2 regions of the Propioniciclava sp. LT294 genome follow, and region 1 is predicted to be linked to the other one. Evidence: predicted binding sites of a transcription regulator. Region 1 holds the regulator's gene; the other holds the start of a gene.
What was found. The regulator HrcA, encoded in region 1, represses chaperone genes, less so after heat shock. The targets are predictions, from matches to a motif close to TTGGCACTCGNNNNNNNCGAGTGCCAA.
Positions count from the first base shown of each region.

Region 2: the regulator HrcA is predicted to act here: its motif matches at 4,535-4,561, upstream of groES (co-chaperone GroES).

Region 1 covers NZ_JCAKNG010000001.1:74,170-81,240, forward strand. Annotated here, with positions in the region: gene AC5YDA_RS00375 (PP2C family protein-serine/threonine phosphatase) at 1-37, opposite strand, end outside; gene tgt (tRNA guanosine(34) transglycosylase Tgt) at 102-1,322, opposite strand; gene AC5YDA_RS00385 (16S rRNA (uracil(1498)-N(3))-methyltransferase) at 1,319-2,065, opposite strand; gene dnaJ (molecular chaperone DnaJ) at 2,100-3,281, opposite strand; gene hrcA (heat-inducible transcriptional repressor HrcA) at 3,300-4,322, opposite strand; gene AC5YDA_RS00400 (MBL fold metallo-hydrolase) at 4,428-5,276, shown strand; gene AC5YDA_RS00405 (inositol monophosphatase family protein) at 5,278-6,036, opposite strand; gene AC5YDA_RS00410 (DUF3097 domain-containing protein) at 6,036-6,899, opposite strand; gene acs (acetate--CoA ligase) at 7,006-7,071, shown strand, end outside.
Region 2 covers NZ_JCAKNG010000009.1:11,558-18,628, reverse strand. Annotated here, with positions in the region: gene galE (UDP-glucose 4-epimerase GalE) at 1-469, opposite strand, end outside; gene AC5YDA_RS11735 (hypothetical protein) at 556-867, shown strand; gene AC5YDA_RS11730 (class I SAM-dependent methyltransferase) at 871-2,022, shown strand; gene AC5YDA_RS11725 (HNH endonuclease signature motif containing protein) at 2,027-3,430, opposite strand; gene AC5YDA_RS11720 (squalene cyclase) at 3,512-4,492, shown strand; gene groES (co-chaperone GroES) at 4,660-4,956, shown strand; gene groL (chaperonin GroEL) at 4,969-6,573, shown strand.

The DNA of each region.
Region 1 (7,071 bases):
CCACGTCACTGCGGTGGCCGCTGGTGACGGTCAGCATGGGCTCGTGTCCTCCTCGCGCCACAGGGTGTGGGCTCCGGCGAAATAGTAGTGCTCGGGGACGCTCAACGCCGGGCGTAGAAGCGCCCGAGGAACTCGGCCCGGAAGGTGTCGAACCGTCCCTGCTCGATCGAGGCACGGATGTCGTCGACCAGGCGCACCGTGAAGCGCTCGTTGTGGATGGTCGCGAGGGTCGCCGACAGCATCTCCTTGGCCTTGAACAGGTGGTGCAGGTAGGCGCGGGAGTAGTGGGTGCAGGTGTGGCAGTCGCACCCCTCCTCGATGGGGCCGAGGTGGCGTCGGTTGACGGAGGCCAGCAGGTTGTACCGGCCGTCCGCGGTGTAGACCGCCGAGTTGCGCGCCACGCGTGACGGGTTCACGCAGTCGAAGGTGTCGGCGCCGTTCTCGACGGCGGCGAAGAAGTCGTCCGGCTCGGAGATGCCGAGCAGGTGGCGCGGCTTGTCGAACGGCAATTCGTCCGCCACCCAGCCCACGATCGTGCCGAGGTTCTCCTTCTCCAGCGCCCCGCCGATGCCGAAGCCGTCGAATCGCCGGCCGTCCACCTCGAGATCGGCCAGACCGCGGGCCGCCTGTCGGCGGAGGTCCTCGTACTGCGCGCCCTGGACCACCCCGAACAACGCCTGGTAGGGCTTGCCCACCCGGGAGTCGGTCAGCTCGCGGTGTGCCCGGAGACAGCGCGCGGCCCATCGGTGCGTCCGCGCGACGGACTCCTCCTGGTAGCCGCGCGTGTTCATCAGGGTGGTCAACTCGTCGAAGGCGAACATGATGTCCGCCCCGATCTCGTGCTGCACCCGCATGCTGACCTCCGGCGTGAACCGGTGGAGGTCCCCGTTGAGGTGGCTCTTGAACGTCACCCCGTCCTCGTCGACGTGGGCGAGGCGTTCCTTCCCCTCAGCGATCACCTCGTCGTCGGCCAGACCCGAGGCGTCCATGGCCAGGACCTTGCGGAACCCGACGCCCAGGCTCATCACCTGGAAGCCGCCCGAGTCGGTGAAGGTGGGGCCGGGCCAGTTCATGAAGCGGCCCAGTCCCCCGGCCTCGTCGATCAGGTCGGATCCGGGCTGCAGGTAGAGGTGGTAGGCGTTCGCCAGCACCGCCTGGGCACCCAGGTCGGCGACGGCCTCGGGCGTGACCGCCTTGACCGTGGCCTTCGTGCCGACCGCGACGAAGGCGGGGGTGGCGATGTCACCGTGCGGCGTGCTGATGACACCGGTGCGACCGCGCCCGTTCGGGAGGGTCGCGCCGGTGGAGAAGCCGAAGGTCACTTGGCCTTGCTGACGCGCTGCTGGAAGGCCTGGAGCTGCGCGAGCGCGACGACACCGGCGGTGGAGGTGCGCAGGACGCCGTCGCTGACGAGCAACGGGCGGGCGCCGGCCGCGACGAAGTCCCTCACCTCCTCGTCGGTGAGGCCCCCTTCGGGGCCGATGATGATGAGCACGTCGCCCTCGGTCGGCAGGTCGAAATGGCGCAGCGTCAACTCGGAACCCTCGTGGAGCACGAACGCGATCGACATCTCGGGGATGAGTTCGAGCAGCTCCGAGGTGCGCATGGCCGCCGTGACGATCGGGACGCGCAGGCGACGGCTCTGCTTGGTGGCCTCGCGCGCGGTTGCGCGCCAGCGGCCGAGTTGGCGCTCCTGCCGGTCGTGCGTCCAGCGGACGACCGAACGGCTCGACTGCCACGGGATGATCCGGTCGACCCCGATCTCGGTGAGGACCTCGACGGCCAGCTCCGAGCGATCGCCCTTCGCGAGCGCCTGCACGGCGTGGTAGCGGATCGACGGGATGCCCGCGGTGAGCACCTCGGCCACCTCCAGGCTCACCGATGCCTTGTCGACCGCCACGACGGGGCCCCGGACGCCGGTGCCGGCGCCGTCGGCCACCGTGATGGTCTCCCCCACCCGGATCCGGCGCACGGTGGCCGCATGGCGACCCTCCTCGCCGGACAGGGTGACGGTGTCCCCGACCTGCGGGGAATGCAGGTCGGTCAGGAACAGGGCTTCGGTCATGACTCCTCGCCTGGGTCGTCGCGTCGGGTGTGGGTCACTCGGTGAAGGCGTCCTTCAGTTTGCTGAAGAACCCCCGGTGCGACTGACCGCGCGACACCGTGGCCTCCGGACGGGTCTCCCCACGCGCCTCCGCCAACTTGCGGAGGAGTTCGCGCTGCGAGTCGTCCAGGGACTGTGGTGTCTGCACCAACAGGGTAACGCCGAGGTCGCCCCGTCCGGTGCCACGGAGGCGCGGCACGCCGCGCCCCGCGATGACCAGGCGTGTCCCCGACTGCGTGCCGGCGGGCACGTCGAGCTTCACCCGGCTCTCTTCGGGCAGGTTGCCCTCGAGGTCGGCCTCCAGCGTCTCGATCCACACCTCGGTCCCCAGCGCGGCAGCGGTCATGGGCAGCCTGGCCACCATCTCGAGGTTGTCGCCGTCCCGCTTGAACACGTCGTGCGGGGAGACCGACAGTTCGACGTACAGGTCGCCGGAGGGGCCCCCGCCCGGACCGACCTCGCCCTGGGAGTCGAGGTGGACCCGGTTGCCGGTGCTCACACCGGCGGGGATCTTGACGTTGATCGTGCGGGTCGAGCGGACGCGCCCCTCACCTGAGCACTCACCACAGGGGTGCTCGATGACCGTCCCGTAGCCACGACAGGTGGGGCACGGCTGGACGGTGCGAATGTCGCCCAGGAACGAGCGCTGAACCGTCTGGACGTCGCCCGCCCCATGGCACGTGGTGCAGGTCACCGGTTCGGTGCCGTCCGCGGCTCCCCTGCCCGAGCAGGTGGGGCAGATGACGGCGGTGTCCACGCGGATGGGCTTGGTGACGCCGAAGGCCGCCTCCGACAGGGTGAGGTTGAGCCGGACGAGCGCGTCCTGCCCCTTGCGGACCCGGCTGCGCGGCCCCCGGGAACCCTGGGCGCCGAACATCGCGTCGAACAGGCCGCCGACGTCGAAGCCCTGCGCGCCGCCGGGGAAGCCGCCGAAGCCGCCCGGCCCGAAACCGCCGGCCCCACCCCGCATGGGGTTGCCGCCGAGGTCGTACATCTGGCGCTTCTTGTCGTCGCTCAGGACGGCGTAGGCCTCGCCGATCTCCTTGAACTTGTCGGCCGAGGCGGGGTCGTCCGCCACGTCCGGGTGGTACTTCATCGCCAGCTTGCGGTACGCCTTCTTGATCTGGTCGCCCGTCGCGTCCCGGGGAACACCCAAGACCTCGTAGTAGTCGCTCAACTCATTCCTTCTGTGCGGTCAGCCTTCAGCGAGGAATCGACCCACGTAGCGTGCGACAGCGCGCACGGATGCGATGGCCGAGGGGTAGTCCATGCGCGTGGGACCCAGGATGCCGAGGGTGGCCCATGCGCGTTCGTCCGAACCGTAGCCCGATGCCACGACGGACGTCGACTGCAGCGGTTCGTATGCGTTCTCGTGCCCGATCCGGACGGTGACGTCCGCCGTCGAGGTGGCCTCGCCGAGCAGGTGCAGCAGCACCACCTGCTCCTCGAGCGCCTCGAGGACGGGCTTCACCGTCGTCTCGTACTGGTCGCCGAACCGGGTGAGGTTCGGCACGCCGGCGACGGCCACCCGCGCCCCGGGGTCGTCGGAGACGATGTCCAGCATCGCCGAGACCACGGTCGCGGCGAGGGCGGACGCCGAGGGCGGCAGGGGGTCGGCGAACGAGGCCAGTCGGTCGACCGCCTCACGGGCGCTCGCGCCGATGAGCAGGTCGGCCAGACGTTCGCGGACGAGGTTGAGGTCGACGTCGCCGTCGGCCTCCGGCGGCAGCGCGACCAGGCGCTGCTCGACCGTCCCGGTCGTCGAGACGCACATCACCAGGCCGCGATCGGGGCCCAGGCGCAGCACCTCCACGTGGCGGACCGCGAGCGAGGACAGCACCGGGTACTGGACGATCGCCACCTGGCGGGTGATCTGGGCGAGGAGTTGGACCGTGCGGCGGACGACGTCGTCCACGTCCAGCGCGCCTGCCATGAAGGCGGTGATGGCCCGCTTCTCCGCCATCGAGAGGGGCTTGACCGTGGAGAGTCGATCGACGAACAGGCGGTAGCCCTTGTCGGTGGGGATGCGGCCGGCGGAGGTGTGGGGCTGGGTGATGTAGCCCTCCTCCTCCAGCGCCGCCATGTCGTTGCGGACCGTCGCCGGCGAGACGTTGAGATTGTGCCGCTCGACCAGCGCGCGCGAGCCGACGGGTTCCTGGCTGGAGACGTAGTCCGTGACGATCGCACGCAGGATCGCGAGCTTGCGGTCGTCCAGCACTCCCATCACCTCCTTGGCACTCACCATGACGGAGTGCCAGTCTACGCCATGCCTCCCTGCGGGTCTGAACCGGGCGCGCCCCCGGGGCCCCGGTAGGGTGGCCGGGTGGAGTTCAGCCTGTCCGAGTTCAAGCCCGTCGCCGATCGCGTCTACGTGGCGGTCGCCGAGCCGGACTCGGTCAACATCGGCCTCGTGGTCGGAACCACCGGCGCCGTGGTCATCGACACCGGCAGCTCTCCCACCCAGGGACGCGCGATCCTCGCCGCGGCACGCGTCCTGGCGGGCGAAGTGCCCATCACCCATGTACTGGTCACCCACGCCCACCACGACCACCTCTTCGGGCTGGCGGGGTTCGAGGGCGTCGCGTCGATCGGCCACGAAGGGCTCCGCGCGCTGCTCGAGGAGCGCCGTCCGGACGCCGGGGAACTGGCCCGGTTCGGCATGACGGACGCCGATCTGGCCGCACCCTCGACCACGTTCAACATGGCCTCAGCGGTCAACCTCGGCGACTGCCACGTCGAGTTCGCCCACTTCGGACGCGGGCACACCGACCACGACGCCGTCGCCGTGGTCCCGGCGCGCAAGGTGGCGTTCCTCGGTGACCTGCTGGAGACCTCGGCAGAGCCGTGGGCGGGGCCCGACTCCCATCCCGGTGAGTGGGGTGCCAGCCTCGACTGGATCGCGGGCATGATGCCGCGGGACTGCACCATCATCCCCGGCCACGGGCCCGCGCTGAACATGGATTCGGCCGGCACGCAGCGCGGCGAGATGCAGTGGCTGCACGAGCGTGCCGAGGCGCTGTACGACGCCGGCAAGCCTGCCGAGGGTGCCTGGGCCGCGGACTGGCCGTGGCCGCAGGAACCCGCCGAGCGGTTCGTGGCGCAGGCGCTCGTGCGCATGCGCGAGGCGGGGCGTCCGCGCCGGCGTCCGACGCTTCCGCTGCTCAACGGCTGAATCAGGCGAGCGCCGTCCCCATCTGAGCGACGACGGCGTCCGACCGCCCCACCGACAGCATGCGCCCGCCGATGCCGGGCGCGTAGGGGCGACCGTCGACCCGCGCCGCCCCGCCCAGTTCACCGACCAGCAGCGTGCCCGCCAAGTGGTCCCACGGGTGGATCGACCGGTAGGCGAGCCCGTCCAGTTCACCGCGGGCGAGCGCCGGGTAGTCGATCGCGCAGGAGCCGCGGGTGGGGCGCAGACGCAGACCCTCGGCGCTCTCCCTGGCCAGGCGGGGCCAGACCGCGACCCGCCACGGGCTCGGCGTGGGTCCCAACGGGGTGAGGGGCGTGCCGTTGCACGCGGCACCGGCGCCGCGCTCGGCGACGTAGAGCGCGTCGTGGAGGGGCTGCCAGATCCAGCCGCGGATGGCGACCCCTTGGCGCACCTCGGCGACCATGACGCCGAAGTCGATGCTGCCGGAGGCGAAGTTGCGGGTGCCGTCCACGGGGTCGATGACCCAGGCGTGCTCGGCGGTCGAGAGGCCCTCGACGAGCCGGGGGTCGACGAAGCTGGCCTCCTCCCCCACCACCAGCACCCCGGGCATGGCCCGCCGGAAGGCCTCGGTGAGTTCCGCCTCGGCCTCCCGGTCGGCGACGGTCACCAGGTCGCCCGGACGCTTCTGCTCCACCTCGTGGCGCGCCAGTGCGCGGAACCTGGGCAGGACCACCCGCGCGCAGACGTCCTTGATGAGGTCGCTGACGTCCTCGGTCCGCATCAGGACTCCCTGTCCAGGTGGTCGTCGGTGACGAAGTCGATGAGCCTCTCGACCTCGGTGAGGAGCCTGGGGTCGAGGTCCTTCCACCCGGTGACCTGACCGAGGATCCGCTTCCAGCCCCGCGCGACGTCCGTCTGGTCGGCGTGCGGCCAATCCAGCGCCGCCAGGATCCCCTTCTTCCAGTCGGTGCCGCGCGGGATGTCCGGCCAGCGTGTCAGCCCGACACGGGCGGGCTTGATGGCGGCCCAGATGTCGATGTACTCGTGACCCGTCACGAGCACGTGCTCTCCGCTGACCTGCTCGACGATGCGCCACTCCTTGGTGCCGGGCACCAGGTGGTCGACCAGGACGCCCAGCCGTCGTCCCTCGACCGGCGCGAACTCGCGCACGATGGCGGGCAGGTCGTCGATGCCACCCAAGTACTCCACCACCACGCCGACGTGGCGCAGGTCGGCGCCCCAGACCTTCTCGACCAGTTCGGCGTCGTGGCGCCCCTCGACGTAGATGCGGCTGGGCAGCGCCACCTTCGCCTTTTCAGCGGGCCCGACGCGGGAGCCGGACGCCGTGTGCGTCCGGTTGTAGTGCTGGGCCCTGTCACGGGCGGACGCCGCGGGTCGCGTCGGTGGCACCAGATCGACGGGCGAGCCGTCGAGCCAGAAGTTGGGCCCGAACGGGAAGCTGCGGCGCTTGCCCCTGCGGTCCTCCAGGACGACGACGCCGTTCTCCCAGCCCACGACCGCGCCCACGAAGCCGGACGAGGGCTCCTCGAGCACCATGTCCCGCTCGACGGGGGTCTTCGTCGCGACCTTCCTGCCCTGCTGCTGCCAGCCCTTCGCGAGTACATCGCCGCTGTACCGATCCACCCCACGGACCCTACCCGCCCGCCGCGCTCCCCGCCGGTCCCCTTCTGCTCCGCCGGACGCGCCGCTAACCTGACCCCGAAAAGGCACGCGTGGCAAGGAGGCCCACATGTCGGAGCAACAGATCTACGAGCCCGATCCGGACGTGGTGGAGCACGCGCGCATCAAGGACTGG
Region 2 (7,071 bases), on a different contig from region 1:
CCTCGATCATCAACTTCGTGCGACCGTAGGGGTTGGTGGCGCCGGTGGGGGCGTCCTCGACGAACGGGGGCTCGGACTCCTCGCCGTACACGGTCGCGGACGACGAGAACACGATGCGGTGGCAGCCGTGCTGGGCCATCGTCTCGAGCAGGGTGAACGTCGATCCCAGGTTCTCGCGGTAGTACGTCAACGGGATCTGCGTCGACTCACCGACCGCCTTCCAGCCGGCGAAGTGGATGACCGCCTCGGGGGAGAAGGACGCGAACGCGGCATCGAGGGCCTCGGCGTCGCGCACGTTCGCCTCCACGAACCGTGCCTCGCGCCCGGCCAGCTCCGCCACCCGGCGCAGCGACTCCTCCGAACTGTTCGACAGGTCGTCGACGACCAGCACGTCATGGCCGGCCTCCAGCAGGGCCAGCGTGGTGTGGGAGCCGATGTAGCCGGCACCGCCGGTCACGAGAACGCGCATGGGGGTCCTTTCCGAGGGTCGCCTCCACGTTAGCCGGTGCGCGCCCCGGGGGCGGGGGAGTGCCACGCGACGCTACGCTGCTTCACATGAAGTTCCTCAAATGGGTGCTGGGACTGCTCGGCGTCGCCGCGGCGGTCGCCGCAGGGGTGTGGCTCTTCCGGTTCGGCTGGGACATGCAGGAACTGATCGGGGCCGCGCAGCGCTACGACAGTGCGCGCGTCATCCCCAACCCCGTCACCACGACCACGATGATCGCCGGAGTGGCGCTCGCCGCCGGCCTGCTGGTCGGCCTGGCGCTGGGCCTGCCCGCGCGCACCGCCGGCCAGATCCGCAAGGGCGCCCTGGACGAGGTCAACGCCGGGCGCACCGCCGCTGTCGCGGACGAGCGCACCGACTAGGTCGTGGACCTCGCCACCGCGCACTGGCTCACCTCCCCCGAGGCCGCCGGCGCCCTGGCCGCGGCCTCTGCGGAGGCCGACCCCGGCTCGCTCGGCGCCGCCACGCGCCTGCGCGCCCTCGTGGAGCCCGACCGGGCGGCCGCCGTGCTGAACCAGGTCGCCCTCCGCCGCAGGGCCGTCGGCAAGTTCGGCCCCCGCGCGGCCGGGCTCTTCCTCACCGCCGACACCCTCGAGCAGGCGACCCGCTCCGGCGTCGCCGCCCGCCGTGCGGCCCGCCTCGCCCGCGTCGCGGACACCGTCGTGGACCTCGGCTGTGGCATCGGCGCGGACGCGCTGGCTCTCCAGGACGCGGGCCTGCGGGTCGTGGCCGTGGAGCGGGATCCCGTCACCGCCGCGCTCGCCTTGGCGAACCTCGGGCGTCCGGTGCTGGTCGGGGACGCCGAGGACCACTGGCCGGCCCTGGCATCCGACGGCGTGGCCGTGTTCGCGGACCCCGCCCGGCGCACGGCGTCCGGCCGGACGTGGCGGGTGGAGGACCTCTCCCCGTCCTGGGAGTTCGTGTCCGCCCTGCTGGCGGGGGACCGCCCCGCGTGCGTGAAGCTCGGCCCGGGCGTTCCTCACGCGATCATCCCCGATGACGTCGAGGCCGAGTGGGTCTCGGACGCCGGCACCGTCGTGGAGTGCGCGCTGTGGGCCGGACCGGGTGCCACCCCCGGACGCCGCAGCGCGGTCGTGGACGGCGCCGAACTGACCGGCACCCGCCGCGAGGAGGCTGCCGTGGGTGGCATCGCCGCCTACCTGTACGAGCCCGACGGCGCCGTCGTCCGGGCCGGGCTGGTCGACCGCTTGGCCGGGCTCGTCCGGGCCCACCGGATCGCCGAGGGCATCGCCTACCTGAGCGCGCCGTGGCACATGCCCACCCCGTTCGCGACGGCCTTCGCCGTGCGCGAGGTGCTGCCGTACGACGAGAAGGTGTTGCGGGCGTGGGTGCGCGAGCGGGGGATCGGCACCCTCGAGATCAAGAAGCGGGGCCTCGACGTCGACCCGGCCGAACTGCGACGGCGCTTGAAGCCGCGGGGGAAGGCGGCGGCCACCCTCGTGCTGACCCCCACCCCCGGCGGTGCCGTGGCGATCGTGTGTGAACGGATGCCCTGACACGTCAGGCCACCAAGCCCGGCGGCGGCCGGTTGGCGGGCAGGGGAGTTCGTTGCCGATCCTGGCGTCGGGGCGGGAGGAACTCGGGGGCCCCGGCGGCATCGAGCCGAACCTCCCATCGATCGGGGGAATGCCCGCTCCAGAAGCGGGGAGGCTCCACCAGCCCGTGGTGGAAGGGGCAGAGCAGCACCAGATTCGCCAACGACGTCGCACCACCCGCCCACCAGGGCGTGAGGTGGTGTGCGTCGCACCGGCTGTCGGGCGCCGAGCAGTTCGGGAAGGCGCACCCGCCGTCGCGCACGCTCAGCGCCCGCCGGATCGCCGGCGTCACCAGCCGTTCGGTGCGTCCGACGTCCAGCACCTCGGACTCCGTGCCGAGCACGACGGGCATGAGGTCGGCGTCGCAGCACAGCCGGCGCAGGTCGCCGGCGCTGACCTGCTGCCCCGTGGCGAGGAGGCCCGCCTGCTCGGCCCGCGCGCGCAGGTCGGCCTCGCGCATGGTCACCACCACGCGGGGGCGGTCGCCGGCCACCCGCGGCACCGACCCCGCGTTCTCCGCCAGCCGCACCAGCCCCAGCAGCGCGTCGGCGCGGCGCTGGTCGGGCGTCCGCCTCTCGGCGAGCGGATCCCGACGGTCCGTTGCACGCTCACGCCCGGCCCGGCGATCCGACTCCACGAGCGCCTCGATCATGCGTACGAACCCGGCGGCGTCCGCGTCGGGAAGACTCCCTCGGAAGGTCACCGCTCCATCGCCGTCCGGGTGGAACGCCAGCGACCGCCGCGCCCGCGCCCGCCTCGCCTGCGCCTCGAGCCGGCTCTGGTCGGCCTCGGGTGTGGGCGCGGCCTCGGGGGCGACCTCGGCGAGCACCCCCTTCACCAGCGACGGCACCCGGTTCGCCGGCTCGCGCGCGGCACGCTCGACCAGCAGGTGTTGAGCCTGCTCGCGCTGGTCCTCACTGAGGGTGGCCGGCAATGCGTCCACGCCCCGGGCCACCGCCCGCGCCTGCCGGACGCCGAGGCGTCCGGACAGCGCGGCGTCCGCCACGATGGCATGCCGCTGGACGTCGTTCGCCGCGAAGAGTTCGCCCGCGGCCTCGCGACCGGTGCTGGAGCCGCTCAGCGCCAGCCAGCTCGTCGTGGGCGTGCCGCTCGCGGTGAGGGTTGCCCCGGCCGCGTCCGCCTCGGCGAGCAGGACCGCGGCCAGGGCGTCCATGCGGCCGGCGAGCACGCGCGCCCGCCTCACCAGCGCCACCCGCTCCGCCGGCGCCACGCCTGACCGCGTGACGCCTGCAAGCGCGTCGAGCGCCCGTTCGACCGCGGCCAGCACCGCCCCGGTCGGGCAGGCCTCAACGCGGACGCCGCGGTTGGCGGGGGCGTCCGCGGTCAGATCGGGGGTGCGGTCTGCCATGACTCCAACGTAGAGACCGCCTCCGACACTTTCTGCGGCCGGCGGCTGGCGCCCGCAGGGAAGGCGCGCCTACGTTGAACCATGACGATCGACGCCACGACGCTCGACTGGTTGCTCGACACCGACCCCGCGCTGCGCTGGCAGGTGCAGCGCGACCTGGCTCACGAGCCGGAACACGTCTGGCAGCGGACCAGGGCCCGGACGAGGACCGAGGGCATGGCCGACCGGCTGCTCGCGCTGCAGGACGGCGACGGCCAGTGGGCGGGGGGAGCGTACTTCCCGACACGGGTGGACCCCCGGGCGGTGAACCACCCCGACGACGACGAGGGGCAGCCCTACACCGCCACCACGTGGAGTCTCAACGCACTCCGAGAGTGGGGGCTGGACGCCTCCGGACTGGGGGACACCGGCGACAGGCTCGCCCGCAACAGCCGCTGGGAGTACGACGACCTGCCCTACTGGGACGGCGAGGTCGACTGCTGCATCAACGCGTTCACGCTGGCGAACGGCGTGTGGCTGGGCCGGGACATGAGCCGCCTCGCCGACTGGTTCGTCGAGCACCAACGCGACGAGGGCGGCTGGAACTGTGAGTGGGTGGAGGGGTCGGTGCGCTCGTCGTTCCACTCCACGCTCAACGCGCTGCGGGGGATCCTCTTCTACGAGCGCGCCGTCGGCGGCCACGACGCCCTCCGCGCCGCCCGCCACCGGGGTGAGGAGTACCTGCTGCAGCGACGCCTGCTGTACCGGCTCGGCACGGGTGAACGGGTGGGGCCCTGGGTCGACCACCTCGCCTATCCGTTCCGCTGGGTCTACACCGGGTTGCGTGCGCTGGATCACCTGCGTGAGGCGGCGGCCCACGATGGGGTGGCCCCCGACGAACGGGCAGCCGAGGCGATCGAACGGGTCCGGAAGGCCCGCGGCGAGGACGGCCGCTGGCTGCAGAGCACCCGCTTCAAGGGCCAGGTGTGGTTCGAGGCGGACGTGCCGCCCGGCGAGCCGTCCCCCTGGGTCACGTTCCACGCCGCCCGCGTGCTCGATTGGTGGGACACCGCCCGGAATTAGCACTCGGGTTGAACGAGTGCCAACCCGTGGATAGAGTCGTGGTTGGCACTCGACCATCGAGTCTGCCAGCCCAAGGCGGCACCGCGACGACGTCCTGGGCGGGCATCGAAGGATTCCATCAAGGGCCCTCGCGTGAGGGCCCGTACGTACGAAGAAAGGGCACCATCGTGGCCGTCACGATCAAGCCGCTCGAGGACCGCGTCCTCGTCCAGCCCCTGGAGGCAGAGACCACCACCGCCTCGGGCCTGGTCATTCCCGACACCGCCAAGGAGAAGCCGCAGGAGGGCAAGGTCGTGGCGACCGGCCCCGGCCGCATCGACGACAAGGGCAACCGCGTCCCGCTGGACGTCGCCGAGGGCGACGTCGTCATCTTCTCCAAGTACGGCGGCACCGAGGTGAAGTACGACGGGAACGAGTACCTGCTGCTCAACGCCCGCGACATCCTCGCCGTCGTCTCCAAGTAAGGACTCCAACACATGGCAAAGATCCTTCAGTTTGACGAGGAGGCGCGTCGCTCGCTCGAGCGTGGCGTGGATGCCCTCGCCAACGCCGTGAAGGTGACGCTCGGCCCCAAGGGCCGTTACGTGGTGCTCGACAAGAAGTGGGGCGCCCCGACGATCACCAACGACGGCGTGACCGTCGCCAAGGAGGTCGAGCTCACCGACCCCTACGAGAACCTCGGCGCGCAGCTCGCGAAGGAGGTCGCCACCAAGACGAACGACGTCGCCGGTGACGGCACCACGACCGCGACCGTGCTGGCCCAGGCGCTCGTCCACGAGGGCCTCCGCGCCGTCGCCGCCGGTACGAACCCGGTCGGCCTCAAGCGGGGCATCGAGGCGGCCGTCGAAGCCGTCAACAACGAGCTCATCGCCAACGCCAAGCAGGTCGACACGACCGACGACATGGCCAGCGTGGCCACGATCTCGAGCCGTGACGAGGAGATCGGCGCGCTCATCGCCGAGGCCTTCGACAAGGTGGGCAAGGACGGCGTCATCACCGTCGACGAGTCCAACACCCTGGGCACCGAGCTCGAGTTCACCGAGGGCATGCAGTTCGACAAGGGTTACCTGTCGCCCTACATGGTCACCGATGCCGAGCGCATGGAGGCCATCCTCGACAACCCCTACATCCTCATCCACTCGGGCAAGATCAGCTCGATGAACGACCTGCTCCCGCTGCTGGAGAAGGTCATCGGCGCCAACGGCACCCTGTTCATCGTGGCCGAGGACGTGGACGGCGAGGCCCTGTCGACCCTCGTGGTCAACAAGATCCGTGGCACCTTCACCTCGGTGGCCGTCAAGGCCCCCGCCTTCGGTGACCGCCGCAAGGCCATGCTCGAGGACATCGCGATCCTGACCGGCGGCCAGGTCGTCGCTGCCGAGGTCGGCCTCAAGCTCGACCAGGTCGGCCTCGACGTGCTGGGCCGCGCCCGCCGCGTCGTCGTCACCAAGGACAACACGACCATCGTCGACGGCGCCGGTGAGGCCGACGCCGTGGCCGGTCGTGTCGAGCAGCTGCGTGCCGAGATCGCCCGCACGGATTCGGACTGGGATCGCGAGAAGCTCTCCGAGCGCGTCGCGAAGCTCGCCGGTGGCGTGTGCGTGATCAAGGTCGGTGCTGCGACCGAGGTCGAGATGAAGGAGAAGAAGCACCGCATCGAGGACGCCGTGAGCGCCACCCGTGCGGCCATCGAGGAGGGCATCGTCGCCGGTGGCGGCTCCGCGCTCATCCACGCTGCTTCCGTCCTGGCCGGCGGCCTGGGCAAGACCGGTGACGAGCTCGCCGGCGTCCGGATCGTCGAGAAGGCCGTCGTCCAGCCCCTGCGCTGGATCGCCGAGAACGCCGGCGAGCCCGGCTACGTCGTCGTGTCGAAGGTCCAGGAGCTGGGCTTCGGCAACGGCTGGAACGGCGCCACCGGCGTGTACGGCGACCTCATCGCCGCCGGTGTCATCGACCCGGTCAAGGTGACCCGCTCGGCGCTGTCCAACGCGGCGTCCATCGCGGCTCTGCTGCTCACCACCGAGACGCTGGTGGTCGAGAAGCCGGAGGAGTCCGGCGACAGCCACGGGCACCAGCACTGACCGTTGGATCGGTCTCCACGGACGGGGCCCCGCACGAGAGTGCGGGGCCCCGTCCTGTCGGCTGAGAGTGACACCGACGCTGCTCCACCGACCGGTCCCGACAACGCGACGCCACCCACGAACCTCGCCGCCGCCGGGCCCGGCTCACCCAGCAGCGCTGCCGTCTCCACCACCGTCACAAGGCCTGCAGCCAGGCGCAGCTGGAGAGTCGTGGGCCATTCTCTCCGAGACGCACGAACTCAGAAGGGGGCGGCGGCGACCGGAGCGTGGGCGAGGCGGGCGGCCGCCTGGACGCACACATCGGCGACGTCCGGACCTGTTTCGGGGCCCCCGCGCGTTCGACGGGGGCCCCGATCTGTGGCCGGGTGGCCGACCCGCGTGATGGTGGCGCGGGAGGTGGCCGGCGGCGTCCGGCCCCTCGTGAGGGCCTCGCACCTTCTGGACACTATTCCAGCGTGAGTCCGTCGCACTGCACAATCGCGTACCTCAAGGCTGGTC